DNA from 4 places in the Bacillus sp. FAU20 genome. Region 1 is predicted to be linked to each of the others. Evidence: riboswitches for the same ligand, from Rfam matches in the RefSeq annotation. Region 1 holds a riboswitch; each other region holds the start of a gene.

Region 1 (4,197 bases):
TTTTGTTGGCAAAACTGATTTAATACATATAAAAGATGACGGTAGCTGACATTTAAATATTCCGAGGCCTCGGTATGCTTTTCTATATAACAATTATTTTGCTCTGTTAATAAAATAAAAGCAGCTAATCGATTTTCAAAAGGATAACTATAGTTTTTTGCGTAATTTTCAGTGCGAGTAATTGTCTTTTCTCCAATAAATTTACATAAGTGCTGTAAAAACGTTGCATCTTGTAATAAAAGTTGCTGACAATCTTTAAGAGGAAGTGCCAAACATACACAATCTTCTAGTACTTCAACGGATTTAGTAATATTTTCTACTCCTATTAATCCTAATTCTCCGATAAAAGATGGTGCTTGAATAAAGTTAATTAATGAAACCTTCCCGTTTTGATGACTCATATATATTTTTGCTTTCCTAGAAATTAAGTAATAGAGATAAGGGAGAGCATTTCCTTCGCTACATATCATCTCTTTCGTTTGAAAAGAATGCAGCTCTACATATGGCAAGACATGAAATGAAAATGGGGTATGGAATTGATGGATTCGCATGTATTGATAAATTTCTTCCTCATTTTTGCTGATTTTCATATTTTCACCCCCCATGTATAGTATGAGATATCTCCTATTATCTTTACAAGAAGGAATGATACGATTTATGTAAATTTGTTTTTGTAGAAAAGAGAGTGTGAGGGGTTTATGAAAAAATACAAAATACTATTATTTGATGTAGATGATACATTGTTAGATTTTCACAAGGCAGAAAAAGAAGCGTTACGTATGCTGTTTGAAGAGAAAGGGATTCCTCTAAGTAGAGAGGTCGAAGCGCATTATAAAAAAGTTAATAAAGGTCTTTGGGATGCTTTTGAAAAAGGTGAACTATCACGCGATGAAGTTGTAAATACACGATTCTCTCTGTTGTTTAAAGAGTATGGAGAAGAAGTAGATGGGATATTATTCGAAAATAATTATCGTAGCTACTTAGAAGAAGGAGATCAACTTATGCAAGGTGCGTTTGAATTTATAAATCAAATTCAAGGGGAGTATGAATTGTATATAGTGACAAATGGTGTTTCTAAGACGCAAGATAAACGTTTGCGTAATGCAGGGTTACATTCATTGTTTAAAGATGTTTTTGTTTCTGAAGATACAGGTTTTCAAAAGCCGATGAAAGAGTATTTTGATTATGTTTTTGAACGGATTCCTAACTTTGCACTTGAAGAAGGGCTGATTATTGGAGATTCATTAAGCGCTGATATTAAAGGTGGATATGTAGCGGGAATTGATACTTGTTGGTTTAATCCAGAAAGAAAATTAAATGATAGTGGGATTATACCGACATATGAAGTGCATAATTTTGAAGAATTATACGCTCTATTAAAACAGTTTGTTTAATGAAAATAGATGATTCGGGTTTATTTTACATGAATCATTTTTTTCTAAGGTATTTTTCGAGTTAGTATGGAATATAATTCTTTTGTTGCTTTATATGAAACTGTTAACATTTATTTTAGAACATTCAGAAAAACTGTTTGACATTAGGAAATTATTGCTATAAAATCAACGGTAATTGCATAGTCTTATCAAGAAAAGGTGGAGGGACAGGCCCGATGAAACCTTGGCAACAGCCGTATAACGGAATTGTGCCAAATCCTGCAGGTAGTAATCCTGAGAGATAAGAAAGAGCCTTTAGAGCGTGTTTTCAAACTGCTCCTTTCTTGTTTTCAGGAAAGGGGCAGTTTTTTATTTTGTATAAAAGAAAGGAGAATGAGAGATGGGAGAATCATGGGGAAAAGGAACGATTTGTGTGCAAGGTGGCTATACGCCAAAGAATGGTGAACCACGTGTTTTACCACTTTATCAAAGCACAACGTATAAATACGATACTTCGGATGATTTAGCAGCTCTATTTAACTTAGAGGCAGAAGGATATATTTATACGCGTATTGGAAACCCTACTCTAGCCGCATTTGAGCAGAAGTTATCAGATTTAGAAGGCGGTGTAGGAGCTGTTGCAACGGCTTCTGGGCAAGCAGCTATTATGCTCGCCGTTTTAAATATTTGTAGTAGTGGGGATCATTTACTTTGTTCTTCAACGGTTTACGGGGGAACGTTTAATTTATTTGGAGTGAGTTTGCGTAAACTGGGCATTGATGTTACGTTCTTTAATCCAAATTTAACGGCAGATGAAATTACGGCGCTTGCTAATGACAAGACGAAACTTATCTATGCAGAATCGTTAGGAAATCCAGCGATGAATGTTTTAAATTTTAAAGAATTTTCAGCTGCTGCTAAAGAATTAGAGGTACCTTTTATCGTTGATAATACATTAGCAACTCCTTATTTATGCCAGGCGCTTGAACATGGGGCCAATATTATTGTTCATTCTACGACTAAATATATCGATGGGCATGCGAGCTCCTTAGGCGGTATTGTAATTGACGGTGGAAACTTTGATTGGACAAATGGGAAGTATCCTGAACTTGTTGAACCAGATCCAAGTTATCATGGTGTAAGTTACGTTCAAAACTTTGGTGCAGCAGCGTATATTGTGAAAGCACGTGTTCAGCTATTAAGAGATTATGGAAATTGTATGAGCCCATTCAATGCATATATTAGCAATATTGGCTTAGAAACATTGCATTTACGAATGGAACGTCATAGTGAAAATGCTCTTGCAGTTGCTAATTGGCTTGCTAATCATGAACGTATTGAATGGGTGAATTATCCGGGCTTAGATAGTAATGAAAATTACTCATTAGCACAACAGTATTTGAAAAAAGGTGCTAGTGGTGTTTTAACTTTCGGTATTAAAGGCGGATTAGAAGCAGCAAAAGAATTTATCGCAAATGTAAAACTAGCAACTCTCGTAACGCACGTAGCTGATGCACGAACTTGCGTTATACATCCTGCTAGTACGACGCATAGACAATTAAATGCTGAAGATCAGCGTTTAGCTGGTGTTACATCTGATTTAATTCGTTTATCGGTTGGTATAGAAGATGTTTCTGATATTATTGCAGATTTGGAAGCAGCTCTAGTTGGAGGCAAAACACATGCCGATCATAATTGATAAAGATTTACCGGCTCGCAAAGTGTTGCAAAAAGAAAATATTTTTGTAATGACGAAGGAGCGGGCAGAAACACAAGATATACGTGCTTTAAAAATTGCTATATTAAATTTAATGCCAACGAAGCAAGATACAGAGGCGCAATTACTTCGCTTAATTGGAAACACACCGTTACAATTAGATGTTCATTTGCTTCATATGGAATCACATCTATCTCGTAATGTAACGCAAGAACATTTAACAAGCTTTTATAAAACGTTTCGTGATATTGAAAATGAAAAGTTTGATGGGCTTATTATTACAGGAGCGCCAGTGGAGACCCTTGCTTTTGAAGAGGTAGATTATTGGGAAGAGCTTAAACATATTATGGAGTATTCAAAAACGAATGTAACATCTACGCTTCATATTTGCTGGGGAGCACAGGCTGGTTTGTACTATCATTATGGCGTTCCAAAGTATCCTCTTAAGGAAAAAATGTTCGGTGTGTTTGAACATGAAGTTTGCGAGCAACATGTGAAACTGTTACAAGGGTTTGATGAATTGTTTTTTGCCCCGCATTCTCGTCATACAGAAGTACGAGAGAGTGATATTAGAGAGGTGACAGAATTAACACTGTTAGCAAACTCTGAGGAAGCAGGTGTTCACCTTGTTATTGGGCAAGGAGGAAGACAAGTGTTTGCGCTTGGGCATAGTGAATATAGTTGTGACACGTTAAAGCAAGAATACGACCGGGACCGCCAAAAAGGGTTAAATATTGATGTGCCGAAAAACTATTTTAAGCATAATAATCCAAATGAGAAGCCGCTTGTACGGTGGAGGAGCCATGGGAATCTATTATTCTCTAATTGGCTGAATTATTACGTGTATCAAGAAACCCCTTATATATTGTAAAGAAAGATTGTGTAACACGTGGTAACGTTTTCCTTGTAAAGATTAACCTTTATTTTTCCGAATGTTCAAAATACATTGTTTTTCAGGTTTTTTACTCATATAATTTCATCTAAACACAATTTTTGAGGGGTGGAAAGTACTATGAAAGAAATTCAAGTTGGGTTATTAGGTCTTGGGACGGTTGGCAGTGGTGTGGTTCGTATTATTACGGATCATCAAGAACGACTCATACACCA
Region 2 (4,197 bases), on a different contig from region 1:
AATGAACCAGTACTCCATGAGAAAAGAGATTGAGTTGGTACAAATTCCTTTACATATAATGCAAGATAAAGATCTAGCTGCATGAAAGCTATCATAATCAAAACTCCCGCAAATATGTAAAGAGAGAAAATTTTATCACTAAAAATTTTCATATAATTATTCCATTGTTCTTTAAAGATTTTTGATATTGGATTGTTATCTCCATCATTTTTAGAAGCTTCGGGCAGCGTTTCTCTAATTATGAAATAGATTGCTATAAAATAAATAAATGTAACAATTGTACAAGTCCATAACAATTCACTTCGATAATGAAAGAAGAAAAATGAACCTAACACTGGTCCAAATACAGCACCAATATTATTTGCTGTAACAAAAGTGGCAAAGACCACCCTTCTATCCTTTTCTGGCACTATATCAGCTATCATTGCAGAACTTGCTGGACTGTATATTGCCCCGCTAATTCCAATACCGATATAGGCTAAATAATTAATCCAATGTGAATGAGATAAAGCAAAAACTGCAAACATTGCTACTTGTATGATTGTGCCTAATAGCATGACAGGTCGACGCCCTAATCGATCAGCTAAATATCCACCTAACAAATTACCTATTATGCCTACAAGAGGTATAATTGCCATTAAAATTCCGCCAATTGCTTTACCAAAAGCATCGCTATAGTATATTGCCATAAACGGAAAATACATCCAAAACAATGTATTGAACATAGTTTCGCCAATCAATCTAGTTTTTAAATTTTTGTCCCAAGATAACCATTTCAACGTAATACATCCCCTATTTTAACTTTTCAAATATTCACTATACATTCTATAAACTGTCAGTCCAAGGGAAATATAATAACATAAAGTGAATTTATTTTACAAATTAATATAGAAATATAAATTTTAATTACAACACATTCTCTAGTTATTATCCTTTAATGCAATTTGAACTCACAGATCACCGTTACTATTAAACTAGACTAGACCAGATTCAAGATATCACTAAAGAAATAAATGATTCATAAATAGAAAAGAACATTGATTTTTCAATGTTCTTTTCTATTATTTCTGCATATGAATTAGATTTATATTCGAAAAAGCGCCTTACCCCTGATTCCTCTGTGCCTCTCTAAACTCCTCCTTCACCTTCTCTAACAACCCTTCTTCCGTAATTAATCGATACGCCGTATTTGCTAATGCTTTTGCCGATGTAATTAATGCTTTATCTCCAAGTTCTGAACGTGCTGCTTCTCTAAATTCATTCGTATGTGCAATTAAATCATCTGGTCCGATTTTAATGTACGGATGAATTGTCGGTACGACTTGACTTACGTTTCCTGCGTCGGTTGAACCGATCCCTACTCTTTCTTTACGGTTTACATCTTCACCTAATAGTTCTAGTTCTTCCGCTACGATATCGTTATATGTTTTTGTTACGAGTAATTCATCGATTTCATTTTGGAATTGATGGATTTTTACTTTTGCACCTGTTGCTAACGCTGCTCCCTCAGCAATGTTTCTTACTTTTTCTGTTACTTCCGCGCATCTTTTTCGCGTTGCTGCACGGATGAAGAACCTTGCTGAGGCGTAGTCAGGAATAATGTTAGGTGCTTTTCCGCCTTCTGTAATAACGCCATGAATTTTCACATCTGACGGAAGTTGTTGGCGAAGTGCGTTAATACCGTTATAGAGCTGAATAACCGCATCTAATGCGTTAATTCCTTCTTCTGGTGAAGCTGCGGCGTGAGCTGTTTTTCCGTAAAAATGAAAATCAAGTGGATCGACTGCTAGTGAAGGGCTTGTTGTCGCTGTTTTTCCGCTCGGATGAATCATAAGTGCCGCATCAATGTCTTTAAATAAACCAGCTTTTACATAACTCGCTTTCGCACTACCGTTTGGCCCTCCTTCTTCAGCTGGTGTTCCAAACACGACAACTTCCCCGCCAATTTCTTCAAGCGTTTCTGATAATGCGATCGCTGCTGCAACGCTAATGGTGCCGATTAAATTGTGACCACACGCATGACCGAGTCCTGGTAAAGCGTCATACTCAGCTAAAAATGCGATTGCCGCTCCTTGTTTTCCAGAGCTTTTTCGCGCGATAAATCCCGTTTCATGTCCAGCTATATTGTGCTGCAGTTGAAATCCTGCACTACCCAGTAATAAACTTAACGTTCTTGATGCATAAAACTCTTGGTTACCAATCTCCGGATTCGCATGAATATCATGACTTGTGTCTATGTACTTTTCCTTATTTCTTTCGATACTCTCTTTAATTGTTTTTCTTTGTGACGCTACTCCTGTCGCTCCCATTGTTCTTCCTCCTTTTATTTTCACATAAAAAAGCCTCTTTCTAAAAGATAGAAAGAGGCTTCTGTATATACAGTCAAAATGAGCTTCTTTCTTATCTTTCAAGTTACCTTGCTGGAATTGGCACAGTATTCATAACGAATCCGCTGCCGAGGTGTCATAGGGCCAGTCCCTCAACCTCTCGTGATAAGAATTTTCATAAAATTATATTAAATTACATTCATTCTAAGTTCATTCCGATTAAAAGTCAAGGAATTCCTATCCGAATTTACCGAATATCTAAAAATCCTTTTAATACACCAATTGTTTCTGGTGCTTGCAGTCTTGCACATACGTACGGAAATTCCGTACTACCTTCAAACATCATTTGAGATGTAAGCGGTGCACCTGCCCAGAAGATTTCATCATCAATTACTAAGAATGGGAATGCTTTATTTTGTCTTTGTAACTTTACATTTTTCAGTGGAACTGGTCCATCACTATAAACTGTTATTTGCGCATTTGTACGCATTAACGCTTGCCATACTCGCTTATCCACTTGTTTTGTACTTGGAAGTGAAATAATAATTTTTCGTTTTGCGGCTAAAATATCTTTTAATAACCCTTTCGTTTCCTCAAGATTCATTTCCATAAACCAGCGTAAACGTTTTGAAATTTTCCGTTCCCACAATTGTCTTGATGTCGTGCGATCATACACATCTCCGTGACGTTCTATATGAGCTGTTAATTGTGATAATGCTTGTTTTCTCGAAAGGTTTTTACGCATATAATGGCAATCTGATAATTGAATGAACTTCCCTCTCGCCCTTGTCACTGCTACATTGACGAGGCGATGGTTTTTGTGATCAAAGAATAATACGCCAGGTCGTTCTTGCGGATAACTGTCAACCGTATCAAAGATCATCATATCTCTTTCAGAACCTTGGAACTTATGAACTGTTGCCGCTAATACTGGTATGTTTTGATATTTCGTTCTCTGCAACATTTCTCTAATACACGTCGATAAAAAGCGTGACTGCGCCCTGTAAGGTGTCACAACACCAATCGATTGAACACCATCTAACAATCCGATTAACATCATTTGCATTGCTACTAAACCAGACATAATGTTAAAACGTGAACCAGATGCAGCGTCTTTTAAAGAAAAGGCTCCCATTAAGCTCGTATCGAATAAAACACTCGCCTCATTTGCGAACGGCTGCAATTGCGCAAGTTCTTTACGCTCTGAAACAGACGGATGATCGTATACTCTATTTTTATAAATAAACGAATTCGTAAACTTCGATATATCCGCATGCATACGTCTTTGTTCCTGCAACATAAATAGGTTCGGATGTGCTTCTGATTTATTAACAGACTCAACAATCCCAGCATGGTAAAACATATCTTCCCCGAGCCATTTGCGAACAAGTTCATGGTTCGCCATCGCAATTGGAGGTAATTGTAAAAAGTCGCCACAAACGACGATACGTTTTCCAAGTGAAGCAGCTAATGCGATTTGCGGAACATATGCCATACTCACTTCATCTACGACAACTAAATCAAATGTACGCTCATAAATCAGTGAATCAATGGCACATTTCGATAAAGTCGCGCCGATTACTTTCGCATTTTCAATGTATTCTTTTTCTACTTCTTTAATTTTTGCTTTTTGCTTTCGAAGGTCACTTTCAATCTCTTGTATACGCTTCTTATCAGCAGAAGTCGCTTTATGCGATAAAATCTTTTCGCGAAGATCTTGTCGTGTTTCTTCTAAATAGAGTCTTTCTTCTCCCCAAGATCCGTTCGTCGTTTCAACTAACTTCGACGCAAGTAACGTTTCATGATTTCGTATATGTTCATGCTGACTATAACCGTAACGAACAATTTCGCCAGGCGTCCATTTCTTTTT
Region 3 (4,197 bases), on a different contig from region 1:
TCATCAACAAAGCTATAATGAAAGTAAATAAAGTGAGCAGCACTGCAATAACAAAGGCATCCGGGACATATTTCTGAGACCATCTCGAAAATATATTTGCACATCGTGTAAGCAACGATTCTTTCTTTTCTGGTTCTGAATTTGTCTCCATTAAGGAATGTTTCATAAATATTCTCCTTTCTAAATTTTAATAAGGTAAATATAAATAACATTCCACAAAAGAAAATAAAATCCTTTTGCACTTGCTGCATATTAATCAACTAGATCAATATTCAAATACCGTTTCTTTCAACCTTTCTGGGCATTACCAGCATTAGCGATAGCTGGTTTAGGTGCTCGTGACATTATGGGATTTTGTGTTGTGAACTTACTATATGCGGGTTTTATCATTTAGTCTATACTTCTTATTTATTTAAACGAAAAGCTAGTTTTATACTAGTTTTTTTACATAATAAATCATTTATTTCCCATGCAATTTATAACTGTATTCCACTCTACGTCCTTAAGATGTAATGCCTCAAACGCAAAAAAATCTTCACACACTTTTTCAATTAGATATGGATTTTCCCTCAAAAAATTCCACTGTAATACTTTAGGAAGAAAATGCATTTCATATTCTTTACTTCCCCGTACTACCTCATCAACTTCTCTTTCACAAATTCCTTTTATCAAGTAGTCATTTCTTAACTCAATTTGAATTTGTTGAAATGTATCGCTGCATTTTTTCAATTGAAGTAAACGCGTAACATACTTCCGAAAAAGTTCGCCATCATACTGAACACAGTTTATAATACGGTCGACTTCATTCATAATGTACGAGCCTTTTCTTCTATTTGTAATAACCATTTTTCACGCTTTGATACTTTACTCGTTTTCACAGATTGAAACACTGACCGTTTTATATCGCGAATGCCACAAAAACGTAAAACACCTCTCTTCATCATAATCCAATCTGCTGATCGATATAACAATGCGACGTACCATAGAGGCGAGTCTAACGTATTAATAACCCACGCTTTTTTCCCTTGCAATAATCCTTTCGGCAGAACCCCTTCATATTTATAAGCAAATCCAGCTACGAAAATACGATCGATAAATCCTTTTAAAATTGCTGGCATCCCCCACCACCATATTGGATAGATGAATAAAAGTGTATCTGCTTCTTCTACTAACGTTCTGTACCGAGCTGTTTCTTCTTCATTTACTAAATCACGTCTTTTCTTCTCTTCATGAAATACGAGGACTGGATCAAATTGTTCTTTGTATAAATCAAGTACGGTAACTGAATGATTTGTTTCCTGTAGTCCTTTTTGCACATGATTTAAAATCGCCGCGTTAAAACTTGAAGGATTAGGATGAGCGTATACAATTAGTACATTCACTACATAACAACTCCCTCTATAAGTTAAAGTTTCCCCTTCTTTAACAACTTCTCTACAATTTGCACGTTTTTCGAACTTTGTAATAAACGGTTTAATACAGTAAGTAACTCTTCCTTTTCTAAATCTTTCAGTTTCTCTTTAACTGCACTCTCACCAGTGCCTTGAATATCATAAACAACTGCCGCCATACGTTTACAATAATTTTCATAGGGACACTCACAGTTACTTTCTGAAAAATCTTTGAGGTCGATAACGACTTCATAATTTCCTGCATTACCATTCACAAAAGCAAATACTTTATTAGCATGTACTTCAACATCTTCTACATGTCCATCTTCATAATATTCATATCCTCTATCAATAATATATTTCGGAATATGCCTATATAGTTCTTTTATTAAATAAGCATACATAACAACACCTCTTCCTTTAATTCCCTTTTGACTTCTAGAGCCCCTGCATGTTATTCTAATAACTGTCAAATAGCAAGTCTATATGACAAAATGACTGACACCTATTCGGCGAAGGTGTCTCTTTTCATTTGCAGCCGATATGAATTGCCTCTTTCAGGCACATTCAATTTTTGACACTACACACTCAACACCATTCCCTGTATCAGGCTGCTTTAGCAGTCTTTTACTCTACATACTCCGTTATTTTAAGAAAAAAAAGAGAGCTTAGCTCCCTTTTCTCGCCTTATACAATACCCCTTTTTCAGCATAGAGATATTCATCAGCTAATGTAATTTTCCCATCCAGTTTTAGTTCGTCTAATAATCTTGATAAATAAAATTGATGCAACATCTTTTTCGTGAATTTTCCTTCATGATGCGAAACGATATGTTCTTGAATATCTAACAATGATATCGGCTTATCTTGCTCTATCATATATTCATAAACTGTACTACGCAGTTTTACGTATTTTTCGAGTGTCACAGTAATGCGCAACCCCTTTCTTCTTAATATAAATTTTCGTAATCGGTTTTTTTGCAATAAAAAAACCTCTCCGATAAGAAGAAGTTACGTATATATCTTCGTCTTATCTCCCAGAACAAATATGTTCTGCTGGAATTAGCACCTGCATCGCGGTTGCTGGGTTTCATCGGGCCAGTCCCTCCACCTCTCTGGATAAGAAAATATTCACTTAATTCTTACTATACGTAATTCCACTTTAATTGTCAAACAAATATAATAAATATAACAAATTATATTTTCTTCCTTACTGTTCATACTACCCATATACGAACATGCAAGGAGGATTATGAAATGCATCAAAATGCTCGCGGATATGTACAAGATTCTTTTCAATCATTACAAGAAGCTAAAAATTGTTTAGAAGAAGCGCTCGAAACAGTTGAAAAAGATTTTAATCGCGCTCGTATTGAACAATCACTTTATGCTGTTGAACAAGCTATTCAACGTTGCGAGTACACCGTTCACATTTTAGAAAAAGATTAAAAACTTCCCATCAATTGATGGGAAGTTTTTTCAAATGGCATACTTCATAATTATTGCCGTTATGATTAAAAAATATACAGAATTAGCAATTTCTAAAATTCCTACTTTTATAATAGAAATTTTTTTGCCATACAACACAATTGCTCGAATGACACTTGGTATAAAAATAAGAGAACACCACGGATTAATCGCAAATACAATTATCGTTAATAAGATATGATATCCCCAAGATATAAGACGATACTTCGGGTTATTTTTTTCACGAATCATCGTTTTCACATAGAACGTACTACCTAAAAAGTATAAAAATGAAATAAGTGCAATGAATAAAGCTGTATGATCGATTTGCTTCATTGAAAAGTAATAACTAATTAACCCACCGATACAAAACACAATGATTGCACAAATATCATTTAATAGTGCTCTTTCATTTTTTTGACGGGCGTAATACATATTCACTATAAATAATGGAATCATTACTATTACGAATAAAAGAATTCGCCACTCATATAATAAAGAAATCATCCCAAATAGGAACGCAATAATGAAATAAACAATGGCAGCTTGTAAAAACTCTTTTTTTCGTCTTTGCTTTATGTACGTAAGAAATGGATACGTGGCTAAATAGATAAAAAACCACGCTAAAAACAATGGAATATGATAAATAGTAGGTTTCCCAAGTATGACACTTAATAAAAAAGGAATAACAAGCATGGCCCATGCACCATGTTGCTTCGGAATAACTAACTTCATTAACTATACACCTCACTTTTGAAAAAAGTTCTCACCTACCATTATACAAATAATTTTATATAATAACGGATGCATATTAAATCAATTTTTTGACAAAAAAATGCTCCTTACAATATGTAAGAAGCATGAAAGAGGCAAACGAATATGTAAGTCGCGACCCTACCTTATATGAGTATGCTTTTCTATGTCACGTTATGCTCATCTAATATACCGTATTTCTTTTTAAATCTTGTAAGAATCGTAATCCAAGATGTACTAAATAGTAGTAAGAAAATAACATTCGAAATCGCATGGCTCAAATCAAAGTAAAAACTTGCGATATAATACGAAATGACAGTTTCCCACGTTGCTTCTCGTATAAAACCGAGAAGGCCCCAGAAATTCATAATCCAGCCAAATAAAAAGCCAACAATTACTCCGTAAAGAAGTCTTCCCCATAGCTTTTTCATAAAAAATGTATTACGAAGTAGACCTGCTATAAAACCAATCATACCCCACGAAAACATTTGCCACGGTGTCCATGGACCTTGTCCTAAAAAAATATTGGATACGATTGCTGCTGTAGCACCAATCATAAAACCAGTTTCACTTCCAAATACAATTGC
Region 4 (4,197 bases), on a different contig from region 1:
TTGCTTCATTAATTCCATTAGGGAAATTACTAATTGTCGTATATGGAGCAATGATTTTCTTCGTAGTAGTTGTCTTAGGACTTACAGCGAAAATATTTGGAATTAATATTTTCCAATTCTTTAAGATTTTAAAAGACGAGCTGATTTTAGCGTATTCTACAGCAAGCTCAGAAACAGTTTTACCAAAAATCATGGAGAAAATGGAGAAATTCGGTTGTCCGAAAGCAATTACATCTTTCGTTATTCCGACAGGTTATTCATTTAACTTAGATGGATCAACTTTATATCAAGCAATTGCGGCTATTTTCTTAGCGCAAATGTACGGTATTGATTTATCTATTACACAACAAATTACATTATTGCTTGTATTAATGGTTACATCAAAAGGTATCGCAGGTGTACCGGGCGTATCATTCGTTGTATTATTAGCGACACTTGGTACAGTAGGTATTCCACCTGAAGGCTTAGCGTTCATTGCTGGTATTGACCGTATTTTAGATATGGCTCGTACAGCAGTTAACGTTGTAGGAAACTCTTTAGCAGCTGTAGTTATGTCTAAGTGGGAAGGTCAATATGACGCTGAAAAAGGACAAGCTTATTTAAAAGAGATTTCTGAAAAGGGTCAAGCGGCTTAATTATAATATGAACAAGCTCTCACATAATATGTGGGAGCTTTTCTGTATATAGAAGAGGAGCAGACATAATGAAACGTAAATATGGTGACGGTTCTTCGTGGAAGAGGCTAATAGAGAAGGGTTATACGGTTAAGCAAGTGGAAGAGGGGATGCTCGGAATACTGGATATAAAAAAGGTGAGGAAGCCTAGTTGTAAAGAATATGATGGTGAAGAACTTTGTATTGCAGCGGATCAGTATATGTGGATTCAATATTTCATAGACGGGAAAAACTTTGCGATTACCGCTATGTTAGATGATCAGAAAAAATTAGTGCAATATTATATCGATGTGGCGAAAGAATATAAAATAGACGATCGTGGTTTACCTTATTTTGATGATTTATATTTAGATGTAGTATTATTATCTAGCGGTAAGGTGTATGTATTAGATGAAGAGGAGCTAGAGGATGCTTATAAAAGTGGCGATGTCACGAAGGAAGAGTATGAGTTAGCTTGGTACACTACGAAATGGATATTAGCTGCAATAAAAAATAGTGAATTTTATTGGATTTCAATATTAGAAGAAGAAATCGAAAAGTTAAAATGATTGTTGTATTCACATTTTTGTATAATTACCAAAAAAATCTATACAAAAAACAATTGACTTTTGTTTTGTAAGCGAGTAAAGTTAGGAAAGAAATTATTATTAAAAAATAAATATGAAACCTTCTTATAAAGAGAGGCGGAGGGACTGGCCCTACGATGCCTCGGCAGCGGACTCGATTTCAGAGTGCTGTGCCAAATCCAGCAAGCGTGTGCTTGAAAGATGAGAAGAGCGTTTCTTATAGATGTATAAGACCTCTTCTCATTGGAAGAGGTCTTTTGTTATTCATTAGAAAAAGGTTGAAACTAGGGAGAGATGGTACTTTGAAAGAAACGAGAGGAAATGGTTTAGCTTTATTACCACTTGGGATATTTTTGGCGCTATTTATTGGTTCTGGAATTATTACAGGTGATTTCTATAAATTGCCGATACTTGTAGCGATTTCAATTGCTGTAGGAGTCGCTTTAGTGATGAATCGTAAAGAAAGTTTTAATGTGAAAGTCGAGCGGTTCGCTAAAGGTGCAGGAAATCCGGATATTATGATTATGGTATTAATTTTTGTGCTTGCAGGTGCATTTTCTGAAACTGCTAAAGGAATGGGCGGAGTAGACTCAACTGTTAATTTAGCGTTAACTATTTTACCGCCAGGATTTATCATAGCTGGAATCTTTGTTATTGCTGCGTTTATTTCATTAGCGATGGGAACTTCAATGGGAACAATTGCAGCATTAGCACCGATTGCTGTAGGTATTAGTGGTCAAACTGATATCTCAATTGCGCTTGCGATGGCTACTGTTGTTGGCGGAGCGATGTTTGGTGATAATTTATCATTTATTTCAGATACAACAATCGCAGCTGTTCGTTCACAAGGAACAGAAATGAAAGATAAGTTTAAAACGAACTTTTTAATTGTATTACCAGCAGCTATTATCACAATTGTACTATTAGTAATAGTTACTTCAGGAAGTGATACGCAGGTTAAAGCGCATAGCTTTGATTGGATAAAGATTTTACCGTATGCAGGAGTACTTATTACAGCGCTACTTGGCTGGAATGTACTTATTGTATTAACTGGTGGAACTGTACTATCTGGTGTTATCGGTCTTATAGATGGAAGTTACACGTTAGAAAGTTTCTTTAAAAGTGTAACGACTGGAATGGGCGGTATGATGGAGTTAGTATTACTTGCTATATTAATTGGCGGTATGGTTGAATTAATCCAATATAATGGTGGTATTCAATATTTAATGAATGTATTAACACGTAATATTCGTTCGAAAAAAGGAGCGGAATTTGGTATTGCTGGTTTAGTGAGTATGACAAATATGTGTACAGCGAATAATACGATTTCAATTATCTTTACAGGCCCGCTTGCAAAAAATATTGCAGATCAATATGAAATAGACCCTCGTAAATCAGCGAGTGTATTAGATCTTTTCTCATGTTGTGTGCAAGGATTAATTCCGTACGGTGCCCAAATGTTAACGGCAGCAGGATTTGCAGCGTTATCTCCGGTTGAATTGTTACCATATGCATTTTATCCAATCTTAGTTGGAGTATGTGGGATTGTTTCTATTTTAATTGGGTTTCCAAGGTTTTCGAAAGTAGCTGAGAAAAAAAAGTATCATAAAACAGCTTAATTTAATATGAATGTTAGTAATTAAAAAAACGTGCAGAGAATAGACTCTGCACGTTTTTTTGCGTAAAGGGCTGAATATGACTCGGTCTTAAGTCTGAGTTAAAAACGGTTCTTAAGCTCGTTATGGAAAGATGAAAAAATAGTTAAGATAAGAGTATCAAATCGAAGGGAGGCAAGCACAAGATGAAACAATTTCTAGCGTTTATCGCAGCCGGTATTTTGGCTTTAATTGCTCTTGGTAGTCTTGCTGGTATTGTAGGGTTCGCAATCGGAGCAGGAGTTGTATATTGGAGCTATAAATCATTTGTGCGAGCTAAATCATTTTTTGGAAAGTTAGCTTGGGGTATTGTTGGTTTAATCGGTTTATCCATTGCACTTTCTCATTCGCCAGCATTAATCGGTATCGCTGCTTTAGTGGTTTTATATTACGGATACCGTGAGTGGAAAAAAGAAAAAGATGTAGTTGTTGAATCTGCTCCAGAAAGTTCTAAACCATATAGCAACTTTGAAGATGAGTGGAACAAATTAATGAAAAATTAAAACAATAAATCAAATTATAAATAAAGTAGAAGAGAGGAAGATTTATAATGAAACAATCTTTATTCGGACGTGTACGCGATGCAATTTTAGCTGATTTTCATAACGTGTTAGATGAGAAGGAAAGAAAAAATCCAATTGCGATGTTAAACCAATATTTACGTGATAGTGAGCGCGAAATAACAAAAATTGAGAAGTTAATTGAGCGTCATAAAACATTAAAATCTAACTTTGCTCGTGAGCTTGAGCAAGCGCGTTATTTCGTTAATAAAAGATCAAAGCAAGCTATCATTGCTCAAGAAGCAGGCGAATTACAATTGCATGAACGTGCTTTAGAAGAGGTAGCTTATTATGAAGGGCAAGTAACTCGATTAGAAGAAATGTATGCAGGTGTTGTAGAGCAAATTGATGAGTTAGAGCGTCGTCTTTCTGAAATGAAAAATAAGTTAAAAGAAATGCACGCAAAGCGTATGGAACTAATGGCACGTGAAAATATGGCACATGCAAATCGTCGTATGAATACTGCGATGCATAAAATGGATGAAAATAATCCGTTCTTACGATTTGAAGAAATTGAAGATCACATTCGTGACTTAGAAACTCGTATGAATGAAGAGCATGAGCGTGACACATTTGATATGAAAATTGCAAAACTTGAGCGTGAAATGAAAGAAAAGAATGATATATCGTTAACGAAAGAGTTAACAAAATAATAGTAGTATATTATAAAACAGGCTTATGATATAGTGATAGGAGAAAAGGTGTTGGAAAGCAATGCCTTTTCTTCTATGTATATGTGACA

The links. Region 1 has a riboswitch for S-adenosylmethionine ahead of AC0OM3_RS19895 (bifunctional O-acetylhomoserine aminocarboxypropyltransferase/cysteine synthase). Riboswitches for the same ligand answer to the same signal wherever they lie in the genome.
Region 2: linked by a shared signal. The riboswitch ahead of AC0OM3_RS09670 (M20 family metallopeptidase) and the one ahead of AC0OM3_RS19895 (bifunctional O-acetylhomoserine aminocarboxypropyltransferase/cysteine synthase) in region 1 are both predicted to bind S-adenosylmethionine.
Region 3: linked by a shared signal. The riboswitch ahead of AC0OM3_RS09220 (hypothetical protein) and the one ahead of AC0OM3_RS19895 (bifunctional O-acetylhomoserine aminocarboxypropyltransferase/cysteine synthase) in region 1 are both predicted to bind S-adenosylmethionine.
Region 4: linked by a shared signal. The riboswitch ahead of AC0OM3_RS17415 (Na+/H+ antiporter NhaC family protein) and the one ahead of AC0OM3_RS19895 (bifunctional O-acetylhomoserine aminocarboxypropyltransferase/cysteine synthase) in region 1 are both predicted to bind S-adenosylmethionine.

The regions. Positions count from the first base shown of each region.
Region 1 is NZ_JBVYHY010000022.1:313,826-318,022, reverse strand. It holds gene AC0OM3_RS19905 (transcriptional regulator YeiL) at 1-590, opposite strand, end outside; gene AC0OM3_RS19900 (YjjG family noncanonical pyrimidine nucleotidase) at 699-1,394, shown strand; SAM riboswitch class I at 1,577-1,681, shown strand; gene AC0OM3_RS19895 (bifunctional O-acetylhomoserine aminocarboxypropyltransferase/cysteine synthase) at 1,774-3,072, shown strand; gene metA (homoserine O-acetyltransferase MetA) at 3,056-3,961, shown strand; gene AC0OM3_RS19885 (homoserine dehydrogenase) at 4,103-4,197, shown strand, end outside.
Region 2 is NZ_JBVYHY010000011.1:246,592-250,788, reverse strand. It holds gene AC0OM3_RS09675 (MDR family MFS transporter) at 1-779, opposite strand, end outside; gene AC0OM3_RS09670 (M20 family metallopeptidase) at 1,104-2,309, opposite strand; SAM riboswitch class I at 2,398-2,499, opposite strand; gene AC0OM3_RS09665 (AAA domain-containing protein) at 2,575-4,197, opposite strand, start outside.
Region 3 is NZ_JBVYHY010000011.1:156,987-161,183, reverse strand. It holds gene AC0OM3_RS09245 (short-chain fatty acid transporter) at 1-166, opposite strand, end outside; partial or broken gene AC0OM3_RS09240 (TIGR00366 family protein) at 290-416, shown strand; gene AC0OM3_RS09235 (hypothetical protein) at 457-810, opposite strand; gene AC0OM3_RS09230 (NAD(P)H-dependent oxidoreductase) at 807-1,382, opposite strand; gene AC0OM3_RS09225 (SWIM zinc finger family protein) at 1,406-1,795, opposite strand; gene AC0OM3_RS09220 (hypothetical protein) at 2,060-2,317, opposite strand; SAM riboswitch class I at 2,418-2,516, opposite strand; gene AC0OM3_RS09215 (hypothetical protein) at 2,648-2,839, shown strand; gene AC0OM3_RS09210 (YwiC-like family protein) at 2,870-3,592, opposite strand; gene AC0OM3_RS09205 (ECF transporter S component) at 3,775-4,197, opposite strand, start outside.
Region 4 is NZ_JBVYHY010000021.1:707,922-712,118, reverse strand. It holds gene gltP (glutamate/aspartate:proton symporter GltP) at 1-635, shown strand, start outside; gene AC0OM3_RS17420 (ribonuclease FAU-1 family protein) at 704-1,222, shown strand; SAM riboswitch class I at 1,343-1,448, shown strand; gene AC0OM3_RS17415 (Na+/H+ antiporter NhaC family protein) at 1,543-2,859, shown strand; gene AC0OM3_RS17410 (lmo0954 family membrane protein) at 3,042-3,398, shown strand; gene AC0OM3_RS17405 (PspA/IM30 family protein) at 3,446-4,108, shown strand.